Regions from separate parts of the Bacillus sp. FAU20 genome, predicted to be linked through region 2. Evidence: predicted binding sites of a transcription regulator. Region 2 holds the regulator's gene; each other region holds the start of a gene.
What was found. Region 2 encodes Rex, which represses fermentation and respiration genes when NADH is low (regulators of the CRP and FNR family bind a similar motif). Its sites were predicted from a motif close to TTGTGAAATATTTCACAA; they were not measured.

Region 1 (4,221 bases), on a different contig from region 2:
CTAATCAGTCGGTATTACGTATTGCATTTATTTTTTTCTCAATTTCTTCATAATACTTTCATTCAAATCTTCACGATATTTGGAGACATACGTTTTAGCGTTTGCCACTAGTTCGTCAGCAAAAGATGCCACATCTTCCCCAGTAATATCTAGCACTTGTCTACCTTCCGCTGCACCGGCTTCAAACAAATCGATTAATTCGTACTGAATGTGCAGCATATCCATCCCGTTTCCGGTCGAAAAATTCCACATATAGTTTTGAATTTTCTTAAACACAAACTGATAGTCCTCTGGCAGTGCTGCAACACGTGCCATCATCATTCTGTACTCTTTTTTATCACCGATTAATTTTTTGAATATTTCCAACATGTTATTTTCCTCCTTTTTATAAAGCAGAACAAGAAACTCTCCAAATATGAGCCGAAACATTTTATATTATGAGGCTAGTTTGACTTCAAGACGTTAATTTTTGACGATACAAAATCCCATTTTCTCCAAAATAGTTCAAGCTCCTGACGACCAGCTTCATTTAATGAATAAAACTTACGAGGCGGCCCCATATCTGATGGTTTCTTTTCAATATTCACAAGCTTTTTCTTCTCTAGTCGTACGAGAATGGTATACACCGTTCCTTCCACGACTTCGGTAAACCCAAGATCATTCAAGTGGCGAGTAATCTCATAACCATACGTTTCACGGCGGCTAATGATTTCCAACACACACCCTTCCAGTGAACCTTTCAACATTTCAGTTAAATTTTCCATGTTCTGATCCTCCTTTACCCCCTATTCTGTCTGACTTATATTCAGTATTACAGAGTACTAAGGCGAATTTTTCACTGAACAGTTTTTGTGAATTCGAACTATTCAGTATCACTTATTACATCTACATTGTATGACTAAGTAGCGATAGATGTCAACTGATTTTCAAATTTTTTCTAAAATCCGCTATTACCTATTGTCTGCTGAAAATATTTTGAGAAACAACACTACTCAGTATTGCTTATTACAAGTACATTGTATGACTGAGTAGCGATGAATGTCAACTCGATTTTTATATTTTTTTCTAAAATCAACTATTACCTATTCGATACAGTCTGTTTTCTTTTTTTAAATTTCCCCATACCTATCCCACTAAGAAAAGAAAATACCCCAAAATAAAAATTCTACATTTTTGTTTTGGGGCGCTATACTATACCAAAGTTAATGAATATGGCTAGCTCTTCTTATTTAATAAGACAGATCATTTTTTGTTACGATAACATCATAGCCATATCTTCTGCTGCATTTGTAATTAGTTTTAAACCAAATGTTTCTTGTAATACATCAAGCACGCCAGCTGAAATAAATTCAGGAGCCTTTGGACCGATGCGAATATCTTGAATCCCAAGACTAAATAGCCCTAGTAAAATGGCAACCGCTTTTTGTTCAAACCATGATAGGACAATACTTACTGGCAATTCATTCACTTCACATTGAAAAGCATCAGCTAAAGCAGCCGCTATTTTCACTGTAGAAATTGAATTATTGCACTGTCCTAAATCAATGTAACGCGGAATTTCCGTACCAGGTACAACACCGTAATCCACATCATTAAAGCGGAATTTCCCGCAAGAAGTTGTTAAAATAACCGTTTCTGGCGGAAGTGACGTTGCTAATTCACGATAATATTCTCCGCCTTTTCCCGGTGCATCACAACCGGCGATAACAAAGAAACGCTTTATTTTCCCTTTTTTTACTGCGTCAATAATTTCTGGAGCTAATGATAATACTGTATTATGATGAAACCCTGTCACTAACTGTTCATCCGACTCCATATGTACTTCTGGAAGTTCTAGCGTTTTTTGAATTAACGTTGTAAAATCATCATTTTCAATTTTTTGTACACCTTCTAAACCTGCAATGTCATATGAAAAGAATCGATCAGAGTACGAGCCTTTAATTGGCATAACACAGTTCGTTGTAGCTAATATGGCACCAGTAAATTTTTCAAAAAGGCGTCTTTGATCATACCATGCCTTACCGATGTTTCCTTTTAAATGTTTATATTTTTTCAGCTGCGGGTATCCGTGTGCTGGTAGCATTTCAGAATGCGTATAAATATTAATGTCTTTTCCTTCTGTTTGCTTTAATAGTTCTTCTAATGCAATTAAATTATGGCCCGTAACTACAATTGCTTTACCTTCTACACGATTTTGTGTAATTTGTACAGGTTCTGGCACACCAAAATGATTCGTATGTGCCTCATCCAATAACTCCATCACCCGTAAAGCTGATTTCCCAACTTTCATAGCCATATCAATATGCTCTTGTTCGTTAAAATTAGAATTTGTTAATGTCATATATAAAGCTTCTTGTGTTGTAGCATCTACAAATGCATCCGTATACCCTAGCTGAGCAGCATGTGTGCGATAAGCTGCAATTCCTTTTAGCCCAAACACAATCGTATCTTGTAAACTCGCAATCGTTTCATTCTTACCACAAACACCCATGACTTTACATCCGCCTGTTGGCGTTTGTTCACATTGATAACAAAACATATCATCCCACCCTCTCCCAATCATTCATTACACCTTAAGCATAATACCCATTGAAAAAAAGTGATGTGATATCAATCACAATAATATATAAAGATTTGTGACAGTTCATATTGTTGACATAATATTTTTATTGACACTAAAAAATGTACATTAGTGTGCACACATCTTTCGATACTTTTAAATAGCTAAATAATTAATTTGGAGAAATATATACAACGAAAATTTTTTGAATCCTTATACAAATAGTTGCAATTCATCACATATGAAAATAGACATACAAAAACGCCATCCTTTTCTATCATTCAATAGAAAGAATAGCGTATTTTTTATTTTAAGAAACTATCATTTTTTATTAAAGCCTTTATTGTAAAGCTTTTTATTTACAATACATTTACACTATCTTAACATTACTTACATTATTTATATGATATATTTATATAGAAACTACTTAAGAAATTTCATATACATTTTATCTTTATGATCTCTTATCTAATCAATAAAAAGATCATGTTATATTTTTATAACAGGGGTGAATTAGAATGACTGAAACTTTAAAAACACTTATAATGCTTGATGCTACTTACGTTGTTATAGCAATTATGACAGTTCTAGTATTTGTATACTTGGAATTAAAATCTCAGTAATACATGCTGGCGTAATCGACAGATTCAGCATTTAAATATAGTTAGAAGAAAGAGAGGAGAAAATTATTTCTCCTCTCTTTTGTATTTCTACAATTTCTTATTTTAATAAATCCAATGTATGTAAAAGTAATCCTCTGTCTCCTACTTCTCCATGACCAGGTACTACCGAATTTATATTTCCATATCGCTTCAGCACATTCTCAATCGATGTAGACCATTCATTTACGTATGCATCCGCAACATTTCCTAAATCTTTTGCTTCCGCAGATTTCACTAAACAGCCTCCAGCTAAAATTTGATATTGTGGCAACCAAACAACAATATTATCTTCTGTACGTCCTTTCCCTGGATGGAACGTTTCTACTTTTGTATTGCCAAACTTCAAACTCGTAATTGTTTGTAAATCTCCAAGCGGCTCTTCATATCCATTTTTCTTTGCTAATTCTGCAGTTAATGCTGTACTATGCGCTTTAATACCTCTTTCTTTCAACGTTTTTATTCCGCCAATTCGATCAGCGTGCGCATGTGTAATAATGAAATCCGTTACGCGCTTCTGAAATTTCTTTTCTACCATTTCTATTAGTTCCTTCGTTAATTTGTCGTCTCAATCTGAAACTCCACAATATTCATACTTAATCTCCCCTCATTACAAATACTCCATTTTTCTATTACATTTAAAATCAAAATTGTATTTTGTTAAATTATAACATTCAGACTATAATTTATTTATAGCCCATTAACGGAGGTGTTTGCAATGACTCTCTTCGCTTCACCATCATTATTCATAGTAGCAATCATTTCATTTGCACTAGCTTATTTCATCGGGGTAAAACAATACACTTGCCTCTTATCAGGATTCAACGAACGCCGCGTGCTTGATAAAGTGACACTATCAAAAATAGTAGGTCTTTATAATTTAATTGCTGGTGTCATTGCGACAATCGGTAGTGTCTTCACTACTCCTAATGCCAAAATCTTATTTCCTATCATTATAATTGGACACGTTATAATCGCGGCTTATGTAAATACACGCATGGT
Region 2 (4,221 bases):
AATAATGTGGATTTCCCAATTCCATTTGGACCAACTAAAGCAACACTATCTCCGCGAGTTAAGCGCATAGTTACATGTTCAATTATAGGGTTCTCATCATAGCCGATGGTTGCATCATTTACTTGTAAAACATCATTTCCACTTTGCTTTTCAATATCGAAGTGGAATGATGCTGACTTAGAATCCCCTAATGGTCTTGTTAATAATTCCATTCTGTCTAGTTGTTTACGGCGACTTTGAGCCCGTTTCGTTGTAGAAGCGCGAGCTATATTCTTTTGAACGAAGTCCTCAAGTTTTGCGATTTCATCTTGTTGTTTTTCGTAACGTTTCATTTCTTGCTCATATAATGCTGATTTTAAGTCTAAATATTTACTGTAGTTACCAACAAATCGTCTGCTTTCTTTATTCGAAATTTCATATACTTGTGTAACGAGTTTGTCTAAGAAATAACGGTCATGTGAAACGATTAATATTGCGCCAGGATAACCTTGTAAATATTGCTCAAGCCACGTTAATGTTTCGATGTCTAAATGGTTTGTAGGCTCATCCAAAATAAGTAAGTCTGGTTTTGTTAATAATAATTTCCCGAGAGCTAATCTTGTTTTTTGCCCGCCGCTTAAAGTAGAAATCGTCGTCTGGTGCGTTTCAACTGGGAAGCCAAGGCCGCTTAAAATGGAGCGAATATCCGCTTCATATTGATATCCACCTTGATCTTTATAATTGAGTTGCAATTGGTCATACTCAGCTAACAATCTTTCATATGTAGCTTCGTTTGAAAAGTTTTCTTCTTTTCCCATTTCTTGCTCAAGCCTTCGAAGTTTTGTCTCCATTTGCTGTAAGTGGGTAAAGACGGTTAGCATTTCATCCCAAATTGTTAAAGACGTTTCTAGTCCAGTATTTTGAGCTAAATATCCGATTGAGACATCTTTTGGTTTTATAATTTCGCCACCATCATGAGATAATTCACCAGCGATTATTTTTAATAATGTAGATTTTCCTGCTCCATTCCTTCCAACTAATGCGATACGATCTTTTGTTTGTACTTCCAATTTTATGTTTGCCAGAATTGTTTCTGCACCGTATAATTTCGAAAGCGCGTTTACTTGTAATAAAATCAATGTTTTCACCTCAAATAATTTCTTAACTTTGCCATGTTTATATTTCTCAATCATACTAAAAATAGTGTATAGTTTAAAATAAAGAGAGAATACTTCTTCTCTTTATTATACAAGGAATTTAATGAGTGCTAAACTTCTGTATTTGATTAAAGTATATGAATAATGATAGGAAGAGAGGAGAGGTCATATGGATCAGCAAAAGATTCCACAAGCCACTGCTAAAAGATTGCCTCTATACTATCGATTTATCCAAAACTTATCTCTTTCTGGTAAGCAGCGTGTTTCATCGGCCGAATTGAGTGAGGCAGTAAAAGTAGATTCCGCAACAATACGAAGAGATTTTTCGTATTTTGGAGCGTTAGGGAAAAAGGGATATGGATATAACGTAAATTATTTATTATCATTTTTCCGCGAAACACTTGATCAAGATGATATAACACGTGTAGCACTTATTGGAGTAGGTAATTTAGGGACCGCTTTCTTACATTATAATTTCACGAAAAACAATAATACAAAAATTGAAATGGCATTTGATGTTAGTGAAGAGAAAGTTGGAACAGAAATCGGGGGCATTCCTGTATATCATTTAGATGAATTAGAAGAGAGATTATCAAATGATATACAAGTGGCAATATTAACAGTACCAGCCACAGTAGCACAAGCTGTAGCAGATAGATTAGCTGAAACGAGCGTGCACGGTATTTTGAATTTCACACCAGCGCGATTAAACGTATCAGAGAATATTAGAATTCATCATATTGACTTAGCTGTAGAGTTACAAACATTAGTTTACTTTTTGAAAAACTATCCACAATAAAACGCAGAGGAAGCGACCTCTGCGTTTTATTATTGTTTCTTCTTTGTGAATTTAACTAATATAAGGCGAAGTGCCAAATTAAAATCAATTGTTGCCATAACTGCAAATAGTATTGTCCACATATTCCAGATTGTATCTGTCACGTTCGTAATGGCCAAGCGTGTAAAGATACATCCAAGAAGGAAGTATAGTGCAGCCATGAACAATGGTGAGTTTCTCATACAAAAAATCCTCCGATAAAGCCTTGCATTTTTTCAGCTTCTTTAATCATTTCTTGAATTTGCTCATTGCTCATAAAAATTTGCCCAATAGCAACTAATGTATTCATCGCAACATGAGCTGCAATCGGAACGATAATACGTTTCGTCTTCACATATAAGAAGGCGAATACGAGCCCCATAGCAGTGTATACCAATAAGTGAGTAAAATCAAAATGAATTGCTGCGAATACAAGCGAACTAATGATAGCTGCAATAAAGAAGTTAAACTTCTTATAAAGTGCACCAAATAAAATTTTTCTAAATACGATTTCTTCTAAGATAGGTCCGATTATAGATACGACAATAAGGAACCAAGGTGTCGTTCTTGCAATTTCCATCAGTTTCATTGTATTTTCTGAACCTTGCTTAATTCCTAGTAGCTGCATCTCGATCATACCGGCAACTATTTGTGAAAAGAAAGCTAAGAAGAACCCGATGAAAATCCATCCAATAGTAGCTGGGACAGAAGAGCGCATTGCATCTAAATGCCTGTCACGAATATCTGTTCTAAGTAACCAAAGTATGATACATAATGCAACAAAGAAGCTAATAATTGCCCAGTGTCCCATTATGATTTGTCCTTTTTCCTCAATGGTAAATCCTCTATTATCATAGAGTCCTGTTTTTAGGAGAAGTGGTAATCCAACAACGCCAGATAACTGCATTAAAATGTATGTAACGATAATCCACCAGTATTGTTTCTTCAAATGGTTTAACCATCCTTTCTAACTCTAGTGTATGAGATAAGGTAGGATAACATGTAAATATGTTATCTACGATATAAACTTTCATTCGAATTATGATTTTTTTGTAAATCTTTATTTGAAATTAAAGTAGGAGACAGGAAAAAGTTGTACGTTTAGCGAAAACAACTTAGGGTGTCTTTCATATTGTAACATACGAGTAGGGGAAACAACGATTCATATAGTAAAGGCGGTATTCTATATAGAAAGTTTATATAGTAATTTGCGAAAAAATTATGATTTTTTTACTTGCAAAAGAAATTGAGATTATTTATTATTATAAGTGTGTTAGCACTCGGATGACTTGAGTGCTAATAAAAGAAATTTACATAACAAAATGAGGAGGTTATTGTTCATGCTAAAGCCATTAGGTGATCGCGTTGTAATTGAGCTTGTTCAAGCAGAAGAAAAAACAGCAAGTGGTATTGTATTACCAGATACTGCAAAAGAAAAACCACAAGAGGGTAAAGTTGTTGCAGTAGGTACTGGTCGAGTGCTTGAGAATGGTGAGCGTGTTGCTTTAGAGGTAGCAGCAGGTGATCTTATCATCTTCTCAAAATATGCAGGTACTGAAGTGAAATATGAAGGTACAGACTACTTGATTTTACGTGAAAGTGACATTTTAGCAGTTATCGGTTAATTATATAAATCTTAAAAAATCCAAGGGGGTCAATTATTATGGCAAAAGATATTAAATTTAGTGAAGAAGCACGTCGTTCGATGCTTCGCGGTGTCGACACTCTTGCAAACGCAGTAAAAGTAACACTTGGACCAAAAGGTCGTAACGTTGTACTTGAGAAAAAATTTGGTTCACCACTTATTACAAATGATGGTGTAACAATCGCAAAAGAAATCGAATTAGAAGATGCATTCGAAAACATGGGTGCGAAGTTAGTAGCAGAAGTTGCTAGCAAAACAAACGATGTAGCTGGTGACGGAACAACAACTGCAACTGTATTAGCGCAAGCTATGATTCGTGAAGGTCTTAAAAACGTAACAGCTGGTGCGAACCCAATGGGTCTTCGTAAAGGTATCGAAAAAGCTGTTACTGCTGCAATTGAAGAATTAAAAACGATTTCTAAACCAATCGAAGGCAAATCTTCTATCGCACAAGTAGCTGCTATTTCTGCAGCTGACGAAGAAGTAGGTCAATTAATCGCTGAAGCAATGGAGCGCGTTGGTAACGACGGCGTTATTACTTTAGAAGAGTCTAAAGGATTCACAACAGAATTAGACGTAGTAGAAGGTATGCAATTTGATCGTGGATATGCATCTCCTTACAT
Region 3 (4,221 bases), on a different contig from region 2:
GTTCTGAAGTACTAGATTATACAGTAGATGAAGGTGTTCAAATTCACGGTGGTTACGGATTTATGGCAGAGTACGAGATTGAAAGAATGTACCGCGATTCTCGTATTAACCGTATTTTCGAAGGAACGAATGAAATTAACCGCCTAATCGTACCAGGTACGTTCTTACGTAAAGCGATGAAAGGTGAATTACCACTTCTTCAAAAAGCACAAAAATTACAAGAAGAGTTAATGATGATGATGCCAGAAGAAGTAGGCGATGAGCCATTAGCACTTCAAAAGTATTTAGTAAGTAACGCGAAGAAAATCGGCTTAATGGTAGCTGGATTAGCAGCTCAAAAATACGGTAAAGCATTAGATAAAGAGCAAGAAATTCTTGTGAATATCGCTGACATCGTAAGTAACCTATATGCAATGGAATCAGCTGTTCTTCGTACAGAAAAAGCAATTAAAACAACTGGTCTTGAAAAGAATAAACAAAAAGTGTTATACACTGAAGTATTCTGCCAAGAAGCATTCAACGAAATTGAAGCAGATGCGAAAGAAACACTTATCGCAATTGAAAACGGCGACATGCTGCGCATGATGTTATCATCATTACGTAAATTAACTCGCCACACACCACTTAACGTAATTCCGAAGAAACGTGAAATTGCTGCGAAAATTTTAGAAGATGAGCGTTATACAGTTTAATAGATGAAAGAGAACCAGTAGCCGATTGGCTACTGGTTTTTTATTGCTGAATTCTTGAATAAAGCTGTTTTACATATGTATGTGTAAACAGCTCTTTTTTATGGAGGTAAAGAAGATGAAGGTGATAAGTGTAGGAACAGTTCATCAAATCGCATTTTTACCGCGTCTATTTCCAATTAACTGTTACTTCGTTGAAGAAGAGACAGGATTAACTTTAATTGATGCGGCTTTACCGTTTTGTGCAAAGAAGATTTTACAATCAGCTCGGAAAATAGGAAAACCGATTACGAAAATCGTTATTACACATGCGCATGATGACCATGTAGGAGCGCTTGATGTTATAAAACAAGTGCTGCCGGATGTTCCGGTCTATATTTCAAAAAGAGATGCATGTTTACTTGAAGGAGATAAGGTACTGCAAGAGGGAGAACGAAATACACCAATAAAAGTGGGAGTGTCAAAACAGATAAATACGATTCCAGATATTCTTCTTCAAGAGGGAGATAAAGTTGGTTCTCTTGTAGCGATTGGAGCTCCAGGTCATACACCGGGATCAATGGCGTTTTTAGACACAAGAAATGATGCACTCATTGTTGGAGATGCATTTCAAACGAGAGGAGGATTAGCGGTAGCAGGACAGTTGAAGTGGCTTTTCCCGTTTCCTATGTTTGGTACGTGGGATGCAGAAGTTTCATTAGCAAGCGCGCAGAAATTGCTGGAGTATAAGCCGTCTTTATTGGCGACAGGACATGGGAAAGTGATTGAAAATCCGTTAATACAAATGCAACGGGCGATTGAAGAAGCGGAAAGGAATTTAAGTAGAAAGAGCCTCTAATCGTTTAGAGGCTCTTTTTAGTTAAATGATTATTTAGCAGACTTTTTAATGAATACGATTTGAAAAAAACAGAATACTAAAGAAGAATGAAAGAAGAAAGGTAGGAGTATTCCATGCAAAATTTAACAGAGCTTGAAGTAGAAAATTTACGTCATTTAATCGGTGGACATGCAACAATTATTAACAAGTTGGAGCAGTATGCACAGACGTGTACAGATCCACAACTGAAACAAATGCTACAAAAGGATGCACAAGATGCACGAAATACGAAGCAACAATTAATGACTTTTTTAGGATAGGAGGAAGCGGAACATGAATGAAAAAGATATGGTAAATGATTATTTAGCAGGATTAAATGCAAGTTTAACAAGTTATGCAAATTATATTGCTCAGTCTGATAATGAGCAGTTACATCAAACGTTAATCCAAATTCGTAATCAAGATGAGATGCGCCAACGTAATATGTATGAGTACGCAAAGCAAAAGAGTTATTATAAACCAGCAGCACCTGCGAATCCGATGATTGTGCAGCAATTGAAAAGTCAGTTAAGTGCAGAATAATAGGATGAAAAAACGAGCGAAAATGGATTCGCTCGTTTTATTTTGTTGTATGTCAATAAATATATAATAAATATTTTTCCAGTTGTAACAAATATGACGAAAATGGAATATAACAATTCACAAAAAGGACAAAAACTTTGTTCAATATTTCACAAAGTATCCATGGTTTCTATCGTGATAACCTCTATAATTAAGAGTGTAAAGAACAAAAGAAATAGATTATATGATCACTTAGGAGAGATTGCTATGAAAAGGCATACAAGAAAAATTGCAATTATCGGTACTGGATTAGTTGGATCAAGTTGTGCGTATTCTATTGTGAATCAAGGCATTTGCGAAGAGCTATTATTAATTGATATAAATCATGAACGTGCAGTTGGGGAAGCAATGGATTTATCACATTGCATTAACTTTACAAATACAAGAACAAAAGTATATGCAGGAAGCTATGAAGACTGCAAAGATATGGACATTGTTATTATTACTGCAGGGCCAGCACCAAAACCTGGACAAAGTCGCTTAGATACTTTAGGAGCAAGTGCAAAGATTATGGAAAGTGTTGTTGGTGGCGTAATGGAAAGTGGATTTGATGGTATTTTCTTACTCGCATCGAACCCAGTTGATATTATTACATATGAAGTATGGAAATTATCTGGATTACCTAGAAATCGTGTGATCGGTACAGGTACATCATTAGATTCTTCTCGCTTAAGAACAATTTTATCTGAAATGTTACATGTAGACCCTCGTAGTATTCATGGGTATTCATTGGGAGAACATGGTGATTCTCAAATGGTTGCTTGGTCTCACGTAACTGTTGGTGGAAAGCCAATTCTGCAAATTTTAGAAGAACAAAAAGAACGATTTGGTGAAATAGATTTAGATGAAATTGTTGAGAAGACTGCGAAAGCTGGATGGGAAATTTATAAGCGAAAAGGAACTACTTATTACGGAATCGGAAATTCTCTAGCATATATTGCGAGTTCAATCTTTAATGATGATCACCGTGTCATTGCTGTATCAGCCATTTTAGATGGTGAGTATGGTGAATATGATATTTGTACAGGAGTACCAGCTATTATTACTAGAGACGGTATAAGAGAAGTTGTAGAACTCAATTTAACAGAGGATGAAGAATCTCGATTCGCAAAATCAAACGATATTTTACGTGATTATATGAAAACAATTGGTTACTAACTTATAGAAGAAGGTGAAACAAATGAAGGAATATATAATGTCTCGTGTATTTAAAGCATCTGCTGGAATCGCACAAGGTATTTTCGTATCCCTCGGAATTGGTTTACTGATCGAAAATATAGGAAGAATTGTTGATATACCATTACTTATTACAATCGGAGTTGTTGCAAAATCACTTATGGCACCAGCAATTGGTGCCGGGATTGCTTTTATGCTCGGTGCAAATGGCCTTGTAATCTTCTCGGCTATGGTGGCTGGAGCAATTGGTGCCGGATCCATTTCAATTACTGAAGCAGGTCTAATTATTAAAACAGGTGAGCCAATCGGTGCTTTATTAACAGCAACTTTAGCTGTATATATTGGTAAACGTTTAAGCGGAAAAACTGCTTTAGATATGATGCTCGTTCCATTTGCGGCAATATTAGGCTCTGGTTTAGTTGGTATTTGGTTAGCTCATAATATTACTCCTGTTTTAAATGCAGTTGGAGCGTTCATTAAAGATAGCTCGGCTGGTAGCCCGTTTATCGCTTCTATCGTCATTGCAGTAGTTTGGGGACTATTACTTATCTCTCCAGCTTCATCAGCTGCGTTAGCAATTGCACTTAGCTTAGACGGTGTTGCAGGTGGTGCTGCTCTTGCCGGATGCGTCGCTCAGTTTATCGGATTCTCTGTCATCTCAGCGAAAGAAAACAATTTAGGTGGCATATTAGCTCAAGCACTTTGTACTCCGAAAGTACAGTTGCCAAATATCACTAAAAATCCAATGATTCTCGTTCCAACTGTCGTCGCCAGTGCTATAGTCGGTCCAGTATCCGCATTAATTTTCCAACTGGAAGCAGGAAAGGAAATTGCAGGTCTTGGATTAAGTTCTCTTATCGCACCAATTAATTTAATTTCCAGCCAAGGATGGGGAGTTCTCCCAGCGATGGTAATTAC

Region 1: a site for Rex is predicted at 2,603-2,620, ahead of hcp (hydroxylamine reductase). Genes of this name have one in related genera too.
Region 3: a site for Rex is predicted at 2,226-2,243, ahead of AC0OM3_RS20815 (L-lactate dehydrogenase). Genes of this name have one in related genera too.

What each region holds. Positions count from the first base shown of each region.
Region 1 is NZ_JBVYHY010000011.1:38,892-43,112, reverse strand. Features, by position in the region: gene AC0OM3_RS08620 (DUF1048 domain-containing protein) at 28-369, opposite strand; gene AC0OM3_RS08615 (PadR family transcriptional regulator) at 444-764, opposite strand; gene hcp (hydroxylamine reductase) at 1,253-2,539, opposite strand; partial or broken gene bla (subclass B1 metallo-beta-lactamase) at 3,281-3,787, opposite strand; gene AC0OM3_RS08600 (DUF3784 domain-containing protein) at 3,938-4,221, shown strand, end outside.
Region 2 is NZ_JBVYHY010000017.1:48,378-52,598, forward strand. Features, by position in the region: gene AC0OM3_RS12620 (ABC-F family ATP-binding cassette domain-containing protein) at 1-1,118, opposite strand, end outside; gene AC0OM3_RS12625 (redox-sensing transcriptional repressor Rex) at 1,306-1,935, shown strand; gene AC0OM3_RS12630 (YdiK family protein) at 1,965-2,156, opposite strand; gene AC0OM3_RS12635 (CPBP family intramembrane glutamic endopeptidase) at 2,153-2,902, opposite strand; gene groES (co-chaperone GroES) at 3,294-3,578, shown strand; gene groL (chaperonin GroEL) at 3,617-4,221, shown strand, end outside.
Region 3 is NZ_JBVYHY010000024.1:91,464-95,684, forward strand. Features, by position in the region: gene AC0OM3_RS20795 (acyl-CoA dehydrogenase family protein) at 1-692, shown strand, start outside; gene AC0OM3_RS20800 (MBL fold metallo-hydrolase) at 808-1,527, shown strand; gene AC0OM3_RS20805 (hypothetical protein) at 1,641-1,826, shown strand; gene AC0OM3_RS20810 (spore coat protein) at 1,840-2,088, shown strand; gene AC0OM3_RS20815 (L-lactate dehydrogenase) at 2,335-3,285, shown strand; gene AC0OM3_RS20820 (PTS sugar transporter subunit IIC) at 3,308-4,221, shown strand, end outside.